DNA from 3 places in the Paenibacillus sp. FSL H8-0457 genome. Region 2 is predicted to be linked to each of the others. Evidence: riboswitches for the same ligand, from Rfam matches in the RefSeq annotation. Region 2 holds a riboswitch; each other region holds the start of a gene.
The links. A riboswitch is a leader RNA that binds a small molecule or an ion and turns the genes downstream of it on or off. The one in region 2 is predicted to bind ZMP and ZTP.

Region 1: it holds a riboswitch for ZMP and ZTP, as region 2 does, so the genes downstream of both, purT (phosphoribosylglycinamide formyltransferase 2) here and MHI43_RS19630 (tetrahydrofolate dehydrogenase/cyclohydrolase catalytic domain-containing protein) in region 2, are expected to answer to the same signal.
Region 3: it holds a riboswitch for ZMP and ZTP, as region 2 does, so the genes downstream of both, rpiB (ribose 5-phosphate isomerase B) here and MHI43_RS19630 (tetrahydrofolate dehydrogenase/cyclohydrolase catalytic domain-containing protein) in region 2, are expected to answer to the same signal.

What each region holds. Positions count from the first base shown of each region.
Region 1 is NZ_CP150293.1:4,304,396-4,309,410, reverse strand. It holds gene MHI43_RS18875 (PAS domain-containing sensor histidine kinase) at 1-819, opposite strand, end outside; gene dapA (4-hydroxy-tetrahydrodipicolinate synthase) at 1,085-1,960, opposite strand; gene MHI43_RS18865 (LysR family transcriptional regulator) at 2,072-2,947, shown strand; ZMP/ZTP riboswitch at 3,008-3,088, shown strand; gene purT (phosphoribosylglycinamide formyltransferase 2) at 3,171-4,331, shown strand; gene MHI43_RS18855 (MATE family efflux transporter) at 4,651-5,015, shown strand, end outside.
Region 2 is NZ_CP150293.1:4,458,267-4,463,281, forward strand. It holds gene MHI43_RS19625 (LacI family DNA-binding transcriptional regulator) at 73-1,065, opposite strand; gene MHI43_RS19630 (tetrahydrofolate dehydrogenase/cyclohydrolase catalytic domain-containing protein) at 1,342-2,211, opposite strand; ZMP/ZTP riboswitch at 2,277-2,356, opposite strand; gene MHI43_RS19635 (permease) at 2,511-3,521, shown strand; gene MHI43_RS19640 (TIGR03943 family protein) at 3,629-4,606, shown strand; gene MHI43_RS19645 (GTP-binding protein) at 4,603-5,015, shown strand, end outside.
Region 3 is NZ_CP150293.1:6,637,229-6,642,243, forward strand. It holds gene upp (uracil phosphoribosyltransferase) at 1-50, opposite strand, end outside; gene glyA (serine hydroxymethyltransferase) at 386-1,636, opposite strand; gene MHI43_RS30010 (TIGR01440 family protein) at 1,727-2,311, opposite strand; gene rpiB (ribose 5-phosphate isomerase B) at 2,392-2,856, opposite strand; ZMP/ZTP riboswitch at 2,971-3,052, opposite strand; gene MHI43_RS30020 (low molecular weight protein arginine phosphatase) at 3,160-3,747, opposite strand; gene MHI43_RS30025 (manganese efflux pump) at 3,803-4,366, opposite strand; gene MHI43_RS30030 (L-threonylcarbamoyladenylate synthase) at 4,436-5,015, opposite strand, start outside.

The DNA of each region.
Region 1 (5,015 bases), 150 kb from region 2:
CAATTGGCCGGCGGTCGTCAGCTTCTCCGATTGCATCACGCGATCCTCTTCCATCCGCTGCTCCGTAATGTCCTTGAAGATGCCGACGGCCGCTTTCTCGCCTTCATATTGTATGATTAACGTGAACCCCGTGACCATCTTTTCCTGCCCGTCCAGGCAGCGTATCAGATAATCGACGCTTCCGATTTCTCCGCTCTCGGCATACGTTGCCCTGCGTTTCATCAATGTGTGATGATACGATGCGTCGACGATCACGTCGGTTGAAATGCCCAGCACGTCACGGAGGTGCATCGCATTGACGAGCCGGAGCGCGGCAGAATTAACATAATGCACAATGCCTTTTTTAGTTATGAGTACGGAGAGAGGGAGCTCTTCCAGCAGCTGCAGAAACGAATTTTCCTTCTCGTTCAGCTTCTGTTCCTTCTGCTCCAGCTGTTTCATGAGCTGTCTCAGCAGCGTTCGATCCTCGAATTGTACCAAGTATCCCTTGGGCCCCCGCTCCGGATCGTGATCAACGCTGCAGCGTGCACTAAGGTATAACTCGCGATCAGACGGATGACGGTAAGCATATTCAACCGGGGGGATGGATGGCTGATGACCCTGGGCAGCCCTAGCGTTCTGAATCACTCGATTCAATAACTCGCGGAGGCTGTTTTCTTCTTGCGGCGCCCCGGCAGTTAACTCCTGCGGCGAGCAACCCAACAGATCACATAGTGCCGAATTGACCTTAAGAATCGTTCCATCTAGCGATACCAAAGCCATACCGATTACAGATTGTTCAAAGGCAAAATCATGATTAGGGGTGGAATAGGGCAGCACTGCAAGTCTCCTTTCAAATTTCTGGGAGGAATTGAATGTACCCATATTATAAGTGGGGCGATTTCATTCATCAATCCTTTAAAGCGATAGATCTAAGCAGGATATCTTTTTTTGCGTAAAATGTCAGTATCATCCATCCCATCATCTACTGATTGAAAGCATGTGCGCCCTATAGCTTCGAATCATCCATTCAAGCATGGCAAGGAAGCGAATGCGTCCCGCCACTCTTGAGGAGAAACCTGTTACGTCCATGATTTAAAGTTTCTCAGCCTTTGAATGCTTGATCCAAAGATAGCTTGAGCTCATCCGTAATGGGGCCCATCGGCAGGCGCAGGGTGTCGGATGAGATAAGGCCTTGCTTGGCAAGAAGCCATTTTAGCGGAGCTGGATTGGATTCTGCGAACAACTGATGAATAACGGGAAGCAGCACTTCAAACTCCTTTTCGGAACGAGAATAATCCCCTTGGGCAGCTAATTGATACACACGAATAAAAGCCTCGGTATTCACATTGGCCGACGCCAAAATGCCCCCGGATGCACCATGACGCAGCATCTCATGAAAGCGGACATCGTCCCCGCATAGAACAGGCTTCGTATCGTATGGAGACAAGCTTCTCATAAGCTCCGTACTCGCAGTGCTGTCCTTCATTCCGATGACACCGGGGATCTCCATGATTCTTCGAATGGCATCGACCGGTAAGGAAATTCCAGTGCGCGAAGGAACTTCGTACAAAATAACCGGTATCCCCACCTCCGCGACTTTGCAGAAATGTTGTATAATGCCCTCAATCGAAGGGCGGCTGTAATACGGCGTGACCACCAATACCGCGTCTGCCCCGATATGTCCTGCCCATTCCGTCCGCTTCATGCTGGAGAACGTATCGTTGGTACCCGTACCAATAATGACCGGCAATTGCCGCCCGTCCAGACCTTTTCGCGTTTCCTCCACCACTTGAACGACCTCTTCCCAAGTTACCGTCGGCGCCTCTCCGGTCGTACCGTTGATGATCAATCCTTGAATGTCATGGGATAACAAATTCTCCAAATAACGATGATAAGACGGAACATCCAATGCGTATTCATGTGAAAAGGGAGTGACCACCGGAACATAAATACCTCTCAAATCTTGCGGACTCAACATGATCTTTCCTCCATTTCATGAATTGTGGCTTTACTTTACCATGGGAATCGGGATCGGTGTTATCTATAATAATAGATAGTTATTATCAATATTATTGATGAGGAGAGAGCGATGGAACTGATCTATCTGCAAACCTTCAGGGAGGTTGCTGTTCGAAAGAGCTTTACTAAAGCTGCTGACGAATTGGGTTATGCACAATCCAGCGTTACCACCCAGATTCAGAAGCTGGAGAAGGAATACGGCGTCAAGCTGTTTGAACGGTATGGCAGAGGCCTGCGCCTGACGAAGTCAGGGGAGGAGCTGTTCAAGTATGCTGTCCAAATGCTGGATCTGTTCCAGCAGTCTAAGGAAAAGCTGACGAAACAAGGCGGGGGCATCTTATCGATTGGAACGATCGATTCGCTTGCCGCATATTTTCTTCCATCCGTCCTTCATCGGCTAAGACAGGAGCATGAAGATCTTGCCATCCGCTTGCAAACGGATCGTGAAGATAGCATCGTCAGTAAGGTAAGAGAGGGTGAGTACGATCTCGGGCTTATTCTGGAGAACAAACCGGAAGACACTTCATTGAATTGGATCCCGATCCGGGAAGAGCCCCTCCATCTGATTGCCCATCCGGATCATCCGCTTCTCAGGTTGCCCGTCATCGAGCTGGAGTATCTGGCTGATTACGAATGGATTATGACCGAGGATACTTGCAATTACCGGATCATGTTGGAAAAAGTGCTGCGCGCCAGCGGAGCTCCCGTCCGTATTGGTTTGGAATTGGGCAACCCCGAGGCAATCAAAAGATATATCATGTCCGGTACCGGCATCTCACTATTGCCGAGAATGGTAGCAGAGGAGGAAATCAAGAGGGGAGAGCTGGCGATTCTTCCCTTTCAACACCCTGACATTCGACTGGACATCCAGATTGTCATTCATCCTAAGAAATGGCTGTCACACTCGCTTCGGGATATGATCGAAATGTTGAAGTCTAAATCTTAAAGACGCAGGCTGATATTGCATTTAACGAAAAGATTCAGTATCATTTATGTAACAATGTATAGGTTTATGTGTGACTGGCGTAGCATGGGGAACCATGAGGGAGCACATGAATGACAACGGCCGTACGCCTGGGCAGAGGTAAGGGAGTTTATTTCCCTTACCTCTTTATTATTTTCTTGGGCTTCTATCGTCTCTGAAACTATGAAAAGGGGATAAAACAACGATGTTCAAAACGAAAAAAATATTGCTGCTGGGATCCGGAGAACTAGGGAAAGAAGTCGTAATTGAAGCACAACGATTGGGTGTCCAAACCGTAGCCGTCGATCGTTATGCCGATGCTCCTGCCATGCACGTTGCCGATCACAGCCATGTGATCGATATGCTGGACGGAGAGAAGCTGCGCGCTATTATTGAGTTGGAAAAGCCGGACCTGATCGTTCCGGAGATTGAAGCGCTGGCTACTGCGGAGCTGGTGAAGCTGGAGGATGAGGGGTATCGGGTGATTCCTACCGCCAGAGCCGCAAAGCTTACGATGGACCGTGAAGGGATCCGCCGGTTGGCATCAGAGGAGTTGGGACTGCCGACTGCGGACTATCGATTTGCCGATACCTATGAGGAATTCAAGCAGTCTGTCCTGGACATGGGTTTTCCGTGCGTGATCAAACCGCTGATGAGCTCCTCCGGCAAAGGTCAAAGCGTGTGCCGTTCGGAAGGGGATATCGAGTCCTGCTGGAACATCGCCATGGAAGGCGGCCGCGTGCAGAACGGAAGGGTGATCATTGAGGAATTCATTTCATTCCAGTCGGAAATCACGCTTCTGACCGTCCGCTCCGTCAATGGAACAAGCTTCTGTGCGCCGATCGGGCATATTCAGGAAAGCGGAGATTATATCGAATCGTGGCAGCCGCACGATATGTCTGAAGCGCAAATCGAGGAAGCTAAATATATTGCGCGGAAGATTACCGACGAGCTTGGCGGATACGGCTTGTTCGGCGTTGAATTGTTTTTGGCCGAGGATAAGGTATACTTCAGCGAGGTATCCCCGCGTCCGCATGATACTGGGCTGGTTACGCTGGTCACGCAAAATCTATCCGAATTTGCGCTTCATGTCCGTGCCATTCTCGGGTTTCCGATACCAGAGATCGAATTGATCACGCCGGGAGCCAGCCGCCCCCTGAAAGCCGGCCGAGAGCTGGAAGACTATACGATTACAGGCGCCGAGCAAGCGCTGGCCGTTCCGAATACGCAGCTTCGCATGTTCGGCAAACCGGTAACCAAGGTCGGAAGACGAGTAGCAGTCGCGCTGTCAACCGCCGGCGATGTCGAAGAAGCGCGGTCACGTGCGAAGCTGGCCTTGGATAAGCTTGCCGTCGAAGAGGCATAAACATCGGAATTCCATAGGGATATCACATGTCATCATGTTGAAAAAGGCCAACCGAAATGACCGGTTGGCCTTTTCAGTTATAGAGAAATCAGGGATCCAAATGGAGTACAAACTCTTCTGATCACGAGTACTTGCTTTTAGTTTTGATTTCGGGAATAAATAGGGAGAAATTTATGTTCTTTCATGATAAGATACACAAGAATACAAACGACCCTCACCCATTATAATGTTTCCATTCGATGCGATAAGCGCTGCTTGGAGCATAATATTTCAAATAAATCTCTAGAGGAACGTTTATTGAAGGCATAGGAGAATCTACATGAGAGACATGACGCAAGGAAGTCCGATCAAGCTGATTATCATGTTTACCATCCCGCTTTTGATCGGTAATATTTTTCAACAATTTTACAACATGGCAGACACCCTTATCGTGGGACGTACCATTGGCGTGAACGCACTTGCAGCCGTTGGCTCGACAGGCAGCATTTTGTTTTTTGTCATCGGCTTTGCCCAGGGATTGACGGCTGGCTTGTCTATCATAACGGCACAGCGTTTTGGAGCTAAGGATATCGCAGGCGTCCGCAAAAGCGTGGGAACGAGTGTATGGATCAGTCTGGTGTTCACGGTATTCCTCACTATCGTGAGCGTTATATTTACGAGACCCGTCCTCGTCATGATGAACAC
Region 2 (5,015 bases):
TAATGAACTCAGTTCCAATACCAAGCAAACACTCGGTTTGGAACCGGTTCCGTTATTTGAAGTATAAAATACCTAATTCAGATTGTCAACGCTTTCCCGATGAATCATCTCGCAATTCATGACCGTCAGGAAATCCACCGGCTCGTCGTTGACCAGCTTCATAATATGCTGTGCCGCGAGGTGGCCCGCTTGGAAATATCCGTATTTCACCGTTGTTAACCCGGGATGAATCACCTCGGTTACGTCGTATCCGCCAAATCCGGTAACGGAAAGTTGGTCGGGAATAGGGATGCCTTTCATGTGCGCCGCTTTCATCACGCCCAGCGCAATGTTGTCCGTGGCGCAGACCACGGCCGTTGGCAGCGTTCGGTTCAGCTCAAACATGGAGCATGCCGTTTTCACACCATCCGACATCTTGAATCCACTCTCATAGAGAACCGCTTCCGCCTCTTCATACTCGCTTACCGCTTTGAGGAACCCTTCCTTCCGCTTGACTCCGACGGCAACGTCCTTTTCCGTCACCCCGATATAGGCAATTTGACGATGTCCCATCGACAGCACGTACCGGCCCATGTCATAACCTGCGGCATAATCGTTATAGATCATGCTGTGGACATGGTCATGCTGTTGTCCGAGCAGAATGACCGGAATGCCGATCTCTTGAATCGCGGCAAGATGGGTTTCCGTCACCTGCGTGGCGAACAGAATAATGCCTGATATTTTTTGTCTGGCGAGATCATACAGCGCTTCGATCTCCCTGGATAAATCCTGGCTTGCGTTGATGATCAGAAGCTGATATCCGTGTTTTCTTAATTCTTCGTCCATGCCGGCGACAGTCTGCGATGCGGAGAAGGAGTCCAGACGCGGCATAATGGTGCCGATCATGCTCGTTTTTTTCGCTTTCAGGCTTTGCGCAAAAGAATTCGGGATATAGCCGGTTTCCTGAATAACCTGCTCAATCTTGCGGCGTGTCGCATGACTGACGGATCCTCCGTTCAAGAAACGGGAGACCGTGCTTTTGGCAACTCCGGCTTTGTGGGCAATATCGGCGATCGTGTTCTTCATGCCAAGATCTCCGGAGCCGTTAGCAGCGCAGCATCGAACGGATCATTCTCTGCAGCTCCCTGTTGTCCCGCACAACAGGCCATGATTCGTATAAACATGAATCTCTCCCCTTCGTAATTCGCTTATTCCTAACTATACCATGACGTCCAGGGGTCCGTGAAATGCGGGCTCCAAGCCTAGCATTGCATGGTCCATATTTGCTTCTATGTTCCAGGCTCTGGCATGAAATGAAGGATTCGAAGGGGATGATTCATGGGTGCAGCCTTACTTCACATACTAATGGTCAAGTGCATTCCCTTTGCCTCGGACGGTTCGCTCGGCCGATTCGACGGTATGCTTCAGCAATGTCGCTATCGTCACGGGGCCGACGCCCGCCGGTACCGGCGTGATTGCGGATGCCGCCTTGACGCAGGCTTCGTAATCGCAGTCCCCGATGTTTCCTTTATTGTAACCGGCGTCTAACACGACGGCACCCGGCTTGATCCAGTCCCCTTGAATGAAATTAGGCTTGCCTACGGCCGCAACCACAATATCCGCTTGGGACACAATCTCCCCAAGGTTCTTCGTTCTCGAATGGCAGATCGTAACCGTGGCGTTACGATTGAGCAGCATCATCGATACCGGCTTGCCCAGAATCGGACTGCGTCCGACCACCACCGCATGCTTCCCTTCGATCGGCAGGCTGTAATAGTCCATAATCGCGATAATCGCCGCCGGCGTACATGACGGGTAATCGGCGAAACCAAACGCATTTTGCGAGAACCCGAGCGTGGTTACTCCATCCACGTCTTTTTTAATGTCGATGGCATCAAAAGCCGCCCGCTCATCGATATGGTGCGGTACCGGGTGCTGAAGCAGAATACCGTGGACGTTCGGATCCTCGTTCAGTGCTTGAATCGCGGCAATCAGCTCCTCCGTCGTTGTCGATGTCTCCAGCACTACTTTTTTGGATATGATGCCAAGCCGCTCGCACGCATTTCCCTTCATCCGCACATAGGTCGCCGAAGCAGGATCATCGCCAACCAGAATCGTTGCCAGACAAGGGGTTACCCCTTGCTGTTTCAATTCCTGTACCTTCACCGTCAGTTTTGCCTTGATATTATCGGATACTTTTTTTCCATCCAAAATTACGGGTTCCTTACTCATGCTAATCCGCTCCTTCGCCATTGTATTAAAAACATAAAGAGGCAAGGCGACTCAAACGTCTCCTTACCTCTTGCCCAGGCGTACGGCATATGATCCCATGTGCTCCCTCTTGGTGACCCAAGCTACGCCAGTAACACATGGATAACTTTTTTTAATATATCACGACTTTGGACTTCGCGCCACCGGCTATGCGGCAGCCCTTTAATCGTAAAGTTTTTGATTTATTGCCTGGAATCACGTATGTTGCCGATGGTACAAGCATAGAATGTCTTAAGAACAATTCGCTCCAGGAGGCCTTGATGAGATATCCGGCGATCTTCAAAATGCTGCCCTTTATACTGCCGCTTGTGTTCGTGATTCCGGTCTTGACGATATGGCTGCAGAGGGACTTCAACCCCATATCCAGCCAAGACCTACAGCAGATTAAAACCGTCTTCACGGGCATCTTCCTTGAGGCACTTCCTTTTATTTTGCTTGGAGTGCTGCTGTCGTCCCTTCTGCAGCTGTTCGTAAAAGAGCAATGGGTGCGGCGTCTCACGCCGAAGAATCCGGTGGTTGGCGTCCTGTTCGCTTCCATGCTCGGCATCCTGTTTCCCATCTGCGAATGCGGGATGATCCCGGTCGTTCGCAGGTTGATGCTGAAAGGTATGCCCGCCTATATCGCCGTCACCTTTATCCTCAGCGGTCCTATTCTGAATCCCATTGTATTCGCATCAACGATCATGGCCTTCCGTTCGCATCCCGAAGTGATGATCGGACGAATGGGACTGGCTTTTGCAGTCGCGGTGACGACGGGTTTGCTCGTCTATGTTTTTTCAAAAAGCAGCCCCCTGAAGCGTTCTCTTCAAGAGTTCGCCGAACAGGGCTCCAGCAAGGGGGAACGTTTGTTGCATGAGCATCCCAAAACCTGGAGAAGCATGTTTGTCCACGCCGGAGACGAGCTGATCGAGATGTGCAAATATTTAGTCCTGGGTGCTTTCCTGACGGCCTGCATCCAATCCTTCATTCCGAGGGAGGAACTGCTGGCTCTGGGGAACGGTCCTGCCGCCTCCTATCTGTTCATGATGGGATTTGCCTTCATCCTGTCCCTCTGCTCAACTTCGGACGCCTTCGTGGCATCGGCATTCACGCACACCTTTACCGTCGGCCCGCTGGTTTCCTTCCTGGTTCTCGGCCCGATGCTGGATTTCAAAAGCCTGCTCATGCTGTCGGCTACCTTCAAGACCAAATTCGTGATCGGTTTAAGCCTGCTGGTGATTACGCTTGTCTTTATCGGCTCTGTAACCGTCAACGCGCTATTCGGCGGTTAGGTGTAGTAAACAAACTAGAGTGGCAATACACGAAAACGGTTGGAATAACGGCACCTTCAGGCTGTTATGCCTTCGGATATCCACTTGAGATTGGAGGTGTTCGGGACGTGAATCCCAGTCTGAGCCTGCGAAGCCACTATATACTGCGATCGCTGCTTATCGCAGCTCTGGCCGCCTATATCATGCATTTGAACGCATCAAATTCGCTGGACTATTACTTGGCTCCCCATATGCAGACCCTGCTTCTGCTCTGTCCCGTGCCGCTGTTGTTCATAGCTTTCGGCATGCTGTGGCACGCCATTGCGGGAGTTTCCGGCGAGGTGTGCGATTGCGAGCACCCCCTGCCCAGCGGACTGATCAAAAACATATCGGTTTACGGGTTATTCTCGGTGCCGCTGCTGTTCGGCCTGCTCCTGCCGGACCAAGCCCTCGGCAGCGATATGGCGGCCAAAAAAGGCATGATCTACACCTATCCGAACCCCGATGTTCGCCGTAAAACCGAGGAGCGGAATGCTCCCGCCGTATCGGGCATGGAGAAGCATGGAACGAATGATGACCTGGCGGCAGCGGAGGACATCGCACTGAACGAGCGTTTTGTTCCCAAAGACATCTACAGCGTGGAATTCGCGGAGCTGGCCAAGCGCTTATATACCTTACCCGTCATCCGAGTGGAGCCGGACATTTTCTCGGAGACCGTTGGGGCCATGGATATGTACAAACAGCATTTTCAAGGAAAGGCCATCACCGTCCAAGGATTTGTTTTCCGCGATGGACATATGAACGAAGACGCCTTCGCCGTCAGCCGCTTCCTCGTGATGTGCTGCACGGCAGACGCCGTCCCGTTCGGGGTCATTGTGCGCGACGCGAATGCTTCGTCGTTCGCGAATGACGCGTGGGTTCAGATCGATGGCACGATCCAGGTCACCACTGTGGACGGTAAGGAAACGCTGCAGATTCAAGCGGAACGGATTCAGCCGATCGAGCAGCCGTCATCCCCTTACATTTTCACGAATCCGGACTCTGTCGCAGAGTTTGATGAACTGTATTCGAATGATATCGAGACCAAGGAGGAAATCAATAAATGAACAAGATACCCGTCGTGCTGATTAGCGGATTTTTGGGGAGCGGCAAAACCACGCTGCTCCTCAGGCTGCTGGCGTATGCCGCCAAACGGCAATGGAGAACCGCCGTCCTGATGAATGAGATGGGCGAACAGGACGTGGATGGCGATATCCTGTCCGGTGAAATGCCGGATCTTCCGATCGAGAAGCTGCTTGACGGCTGCATCTGCTGCACCAAACGCGACGAGCTGGGGCAAGCCCTGAAAAGCCTGTTAGATCAAAAGCCCGATCTCGTCTTCATCGAGACGACCGGAGTGGCGAATCCTGAACAGATTCTTGAGGATTTGCAGGATCCGTCACTGGTGGATCGAATATCGATCCGTGGCAAAATCGCCTTGGCCGACTGCAGCAAATTTCTCGAGTACAACAGCTT
Region 3 (5,015 bases), 2.2 Mb from region 2:
GTAAGTTTGTGTTGAATCAACGGGTGATCACAAATCACCAATTTTCCCATGTCTGGTCCCTCCGGTTTGAATGCAAATGTTATTTCAATATGGGCGTAAATACTTGTGAGCTCCATAAATCCTGTCTATTATATCATTCCCTCTAGTCAATTGACACCTGCACGAGTCATGTTTATTTCCGTGAGTTTTGACCTTATAACCGGATCTGCGTCAGCCCTGCACCTAGGTTTTCCATTTTCGCCTGTATTGATCCTCACCGCGAAGCGACCCGACCGGGAACATGCGAGCATAGCAATCTGGCCAGAATGTGACAGCTCCTAAAAGAGGACCCCACCTTCAGGTGGGGTCCTCTTATCATAGGCCTCTTATGCTGACGAAACTGTGATTAATATTTCATTTCGGCATAAAGAGGATATTGATCCGTAAGCTCAGCCACCAAACGGCCCGCTTTTTCCAGCGTTGCTTCGTCTTTAGGCTGCTTCAAGGTCATGGCAATAATCTTCGCGATTTTCACCATCGCCTGCTCATCCATGCCGCGGGAGGTTACCGCCGGCGTACCGATACGGATACCGCTCGTGACGAACGGGCTCGTCGGATCAAACGGGATGGCGTTCTTGTTGACGGTAATCCCGATGGAATCCAGCACCTTCTCTGCGTCTTTGCCGGTGATGTCCAGATTGCGGGTATCGACCAGCATCAGATGGTTATCGGTTCCGCCGGAAACGATGTTCAGGCCTTCCTCGATCAGGGTGTCAGCCAGCACTTTCGCGTTCTTCACGACGTTCTCTGCATACGTCTTGAAGGACGGATCCAATGCTTCGCCAAGCGCAACGGCCTTGGAAGCAATGACATGCATGAGCGGTCCGCCCTGGGAGCCTGGGAACACCGCTTTGTCGATCGCCTGTGCCCATGCCTTCTTGCACAGAATCATGCCGCCGCGAGGTCCGCGAAGGGTCTTGTGCGTCGTGGTGGTTACGAAATGGGCATGCGGAACCGGATTCGGGTGAAGACCCGCGGCAACGAGACCCGCAATATGAGCCATATCGACCATGAACAATGCGCCTACGTCGTTCGCGATGGCAGCAAGCTTCTCGAAATCAATGATGCGAGGATATGCACTTGCACCCGCCACGATCAGACGAGGACGGTGTTTGAAAGCCGCTTTGCGGACTTCGTCGTAATCGATAAGGAACGTGTCTTCCTGCACGCCGTATGCAACGAAATTGTACAGAAGGCCGGACGCGTTAACCGGGCTTCCGTGAGTCAAATGGCCGCCGTGGGCCAGGTTCATGCCGAGCACGGTATCTCCAGGCTTGAGCGCAGCCAAATACACCGCCATGTTCGCTTGGGCGCCGGAGTGCGGCTGAACGTTGGCATGCTCGGCACCGAACAATTCCTTCGCGCGGTCGCGGGCGATATCCTCCACGATATCCACTCGCTCACAGCCGCCGTAATAACGCTTGCCAGGGTAGCCTTCCGCATATTTATTCGTCAGCACCGTCCCCATGGCTTCCATAACCGCTTCGCTGACGATGTTCTCGGAGGCAATCAGCTCAATGTTGCTGCGTTGACGCTTCAGTTCCAAATCCATCGCTTCCAATACAGCCGGGTCATTCTTCCGCAAATGTTCCATCATGTTCATATCCTCCCATAATCAATCGTTATTTTCTCTTGCCAAGTCAAGACTACAAGTTTACCTAATGACTAAAGCGAGCTCTCATTCGAATCAATCGCACATTGTGGAATCATCCCGCTGCTCAAGCCGGTACACGGCGCGTTCCCCACCGATCAGCTTCGGCCGGGTGTAAGCCGCCGTTACGCGCGCATCGCCGATATAACGCTCGCTCGGCCTGAACGGAACCGCCACTCTCCGCAAATGCATGCCGATCAGCGTCTCGCCGATATCGACACCCGCATGGGCCTCAATGGATTCCGCAAGGCAGGGCTCCTTCATACTCCGATACGCCGCCGAGGCCATGGAGCCTCCCGCCCCCGGAATCGGTACAGCCGCCACTTCCGTCAGGCGCAGCTCTTCAAGCAGTCCCCGCTCCATGACTAGCGCCCGGTTCAAATGCTCACAGCATTGATAGGCTACAGCGAAGCCGAATTCCGCTTGAACCTCGGCAATGCCCTGAAGAAGCTGCTGCGCCGTTTCAAGAGCGCCGCCTGTGCCGATCCGGCGTCCGACCACTTCACTGGTGCTGGCTCCGATGACCAGCACCTTGCCCGGTCCTAAGGCTGCCGCTTCGGCCAGCTCGCGGACGATCCGCGCCGTCTGTTCGCTCAAGGAAACCTTGGAGATATCCGTCATGTCACAGTCCTCCCGATGAATTTTTTCACAGAAGATGCTTCATTCCATACGCAATAACCGCAGCAGCTTTACGCGTCGACCTATCGCGATTCGCTCTTCAGGTAACGCTCCTCGATGGCCTTGATCTTGTTTACGCGGCCGACATGACGTTCGCCCTGGCTGAAATCCGTTGTCAGCCATGCGCTGACGATCTCGGCAGCAAGCCCGGGGCCGACGACGCGCTCGCCCAGCGCAATCACGTTGCTGTCATTATGCTCACGCGTGGCTTTGGCCGAAAATACATCATGCGTCAGCGCGCAGCGGATGCCCGGCACCTTGTTGGCGGCAATGCTCATGCCGATTCCCGTTCCGCAGATCAGGATGCCCCGATCCGCTTCACCCGAGACCACCTTCTCGCACACCGGAAGCGCGTAATCGGGATAATCCACGGAATCGGAACAGCCGCAGCCAAGATCCTCCACCTCGTGTCCAAGACCCCGAATGACCTCCACGATCTCCTCTTTCAGACGAATGCCGGCATGATCGGTACCCAATGCAATTTTCATCTATGAAAAACCCCCTCGAATGTTCGCTTTTGCGTTTTAGCTTGTTTCATTATAACCCAAACTCCACGCAAAAGACGAAAAAAGAGCAGTCGGCGCACGTATTGTGCTCCAAATGCTCTTTGCCCAGGCGACCGGCCGTATATTCCGATGCTCCATCGTGGTTTCATCCACTTCGTCGCCAGTTACATCGGATTCATGTTTTTCACCTTCATCTTAAAGCAATACCCTGCGAAAGGCAAGCGGCTTTTTTAGCCATATTGAGCCCGGATCCAGATTTACTCTTCGCTTCCGTGGAAGCCGATCCTATTTATGCTGATCCGCTTCCAGCTTGTCCAGCAGGCGGAAGAGCGCCGTCCGAATCTCCGCCGCCGTCGCCTCGTACTCCTCCCGCGAGCCGCCGAAGGGATCGGAGATATCGAAGCTCGGAATGCGCTGGCGCAGCTCGATCAGACGCTCCCGGTCGCGGTCGCTGACATCGCGGCCCAGCGATCTGGCCAGCTCGAGCGTTGCGTACAGGCTGTCCTGCTCCCGCAGATCATCCAGCACCCGCCGGTCATCCTCCACAAATTCCTTCAGCGTGTGCATCTTGTCGGCGGCATGCGGGAACTGCCGAATCGCATACTGCTTATGCGACTGGGTCAGCGTCAGAATCAGGTCTGCCCATTCCACCAGATTCGGAGTCAGCGGCTTAGATACCAAGCGATCTTGAATATCCTGATCCCGCAGTATCGATTCCGCATGACGGGATACCGGCATGCCGTCTACGGCCGAGACGCCGGCGGATTGCGTTTCCAGCGGAATGCCCCGCTGTTTGGCGAGCTTGCGCAGCATCCCTTCCGCCATTGGGCTGCGGCACGTATTCCCCGTGCAGACAAACAATATATTTTTCACGGTCCCGTACCTCCCCGTTGTAGGTTGTTTTGGGATTATTGTAACAAATATTGCGTCAAAAGATAAACATCACGCCAAAGATGATCAAAATCAGTCCGCCCAGCATTTCACCGTACTCTCCCAGCTTGTTGCTCACCTGACGGCCGAGCAGCAGGCCGAGAATGGACAGCAAACCGCCAACGACGCCGAAGGAGATCACGATCAGCAGCACATCATCCACGAACATTCCAAGCGAAACGCCTACCGAGAAGGAGTCGATGCTGACGCTGAGCGAAAACAGCAGCATGCCGAAGAACGCGGTAGGATGAATGCGCTGACCTTCCCCGCCCCGCCAAGCATTATACAGCATATGTCCACCCAGCAGGAGAAGCAGCCCGCCGGCCGCAAACCCTGTGACGTGCCCCAGCAGCATGCCTACATAGCGGCCGGCAAACAAGCCCGCCAGCGGCATAAGCATGTGAAACAATGCGATCATGAAGCTGATGCCCAGCATATGGCCTAAACGCATGCCGCCTCTCATTCCGACTCCGATGCCAAGCGAAAATGCGTCTAGCCCGAGTGCAACCGCCATCAGCAGAATCGCCGCAAGCTGTCCCGATTGGACAGACGCCTCCAACATCCCCATTCCCCCAAGTCCCATGGTCTTGTACACCATATGCGGACAAGGGGGAAATCATGCTAAAACCGTTCAATCGGCATCGGCATTGACGTGGATGATGTGATGTCCCGCGGCCTTCAGCAGCCGGTTCATGACGGCTGCGCCAAGCCCCTGCTCCGGGCACGCTTCGGCCAGGATGAAGGTCGCGCCTTCTTCATCGAAGCGGCGCAGGCCGGCGTACAGCCGGCGGGCCGCTTCCTCCGGCGCGGCCAGGCTGCCGAGCGAGACGGCAACGTCCGCGCGGTAGTGACCGATGTGCTCGTCGAACGACAGCACGCCGGTCACCTCCCCGCGCCGGGCCGCCGCCTCGAGCTCGGCCGCGATGCGTGCCGACACCGCGTCGGCACGCGGGCCCTGCACCACGCACATCGCACCCTTCGGTGCGTAGTGCGTGTACTTCATGCCCGGCGAGCGCGGCGCCGGGCTCTCCGCCTCCCCGGCGGCGCGCTGCAGCGCCGGGTCCTGGCGCACGCTTGCCGCCACCGCGGCAAGCTGCTCGGCCGTGACGCCGCCCGGGCGGAGCACCGTGACGGCACCGTCTTCGCCGACCTGCACCACCGTCGACTCGACGCCCACCCCGGCCGGGCCGCCGTCGAGCACGCCGTCGATC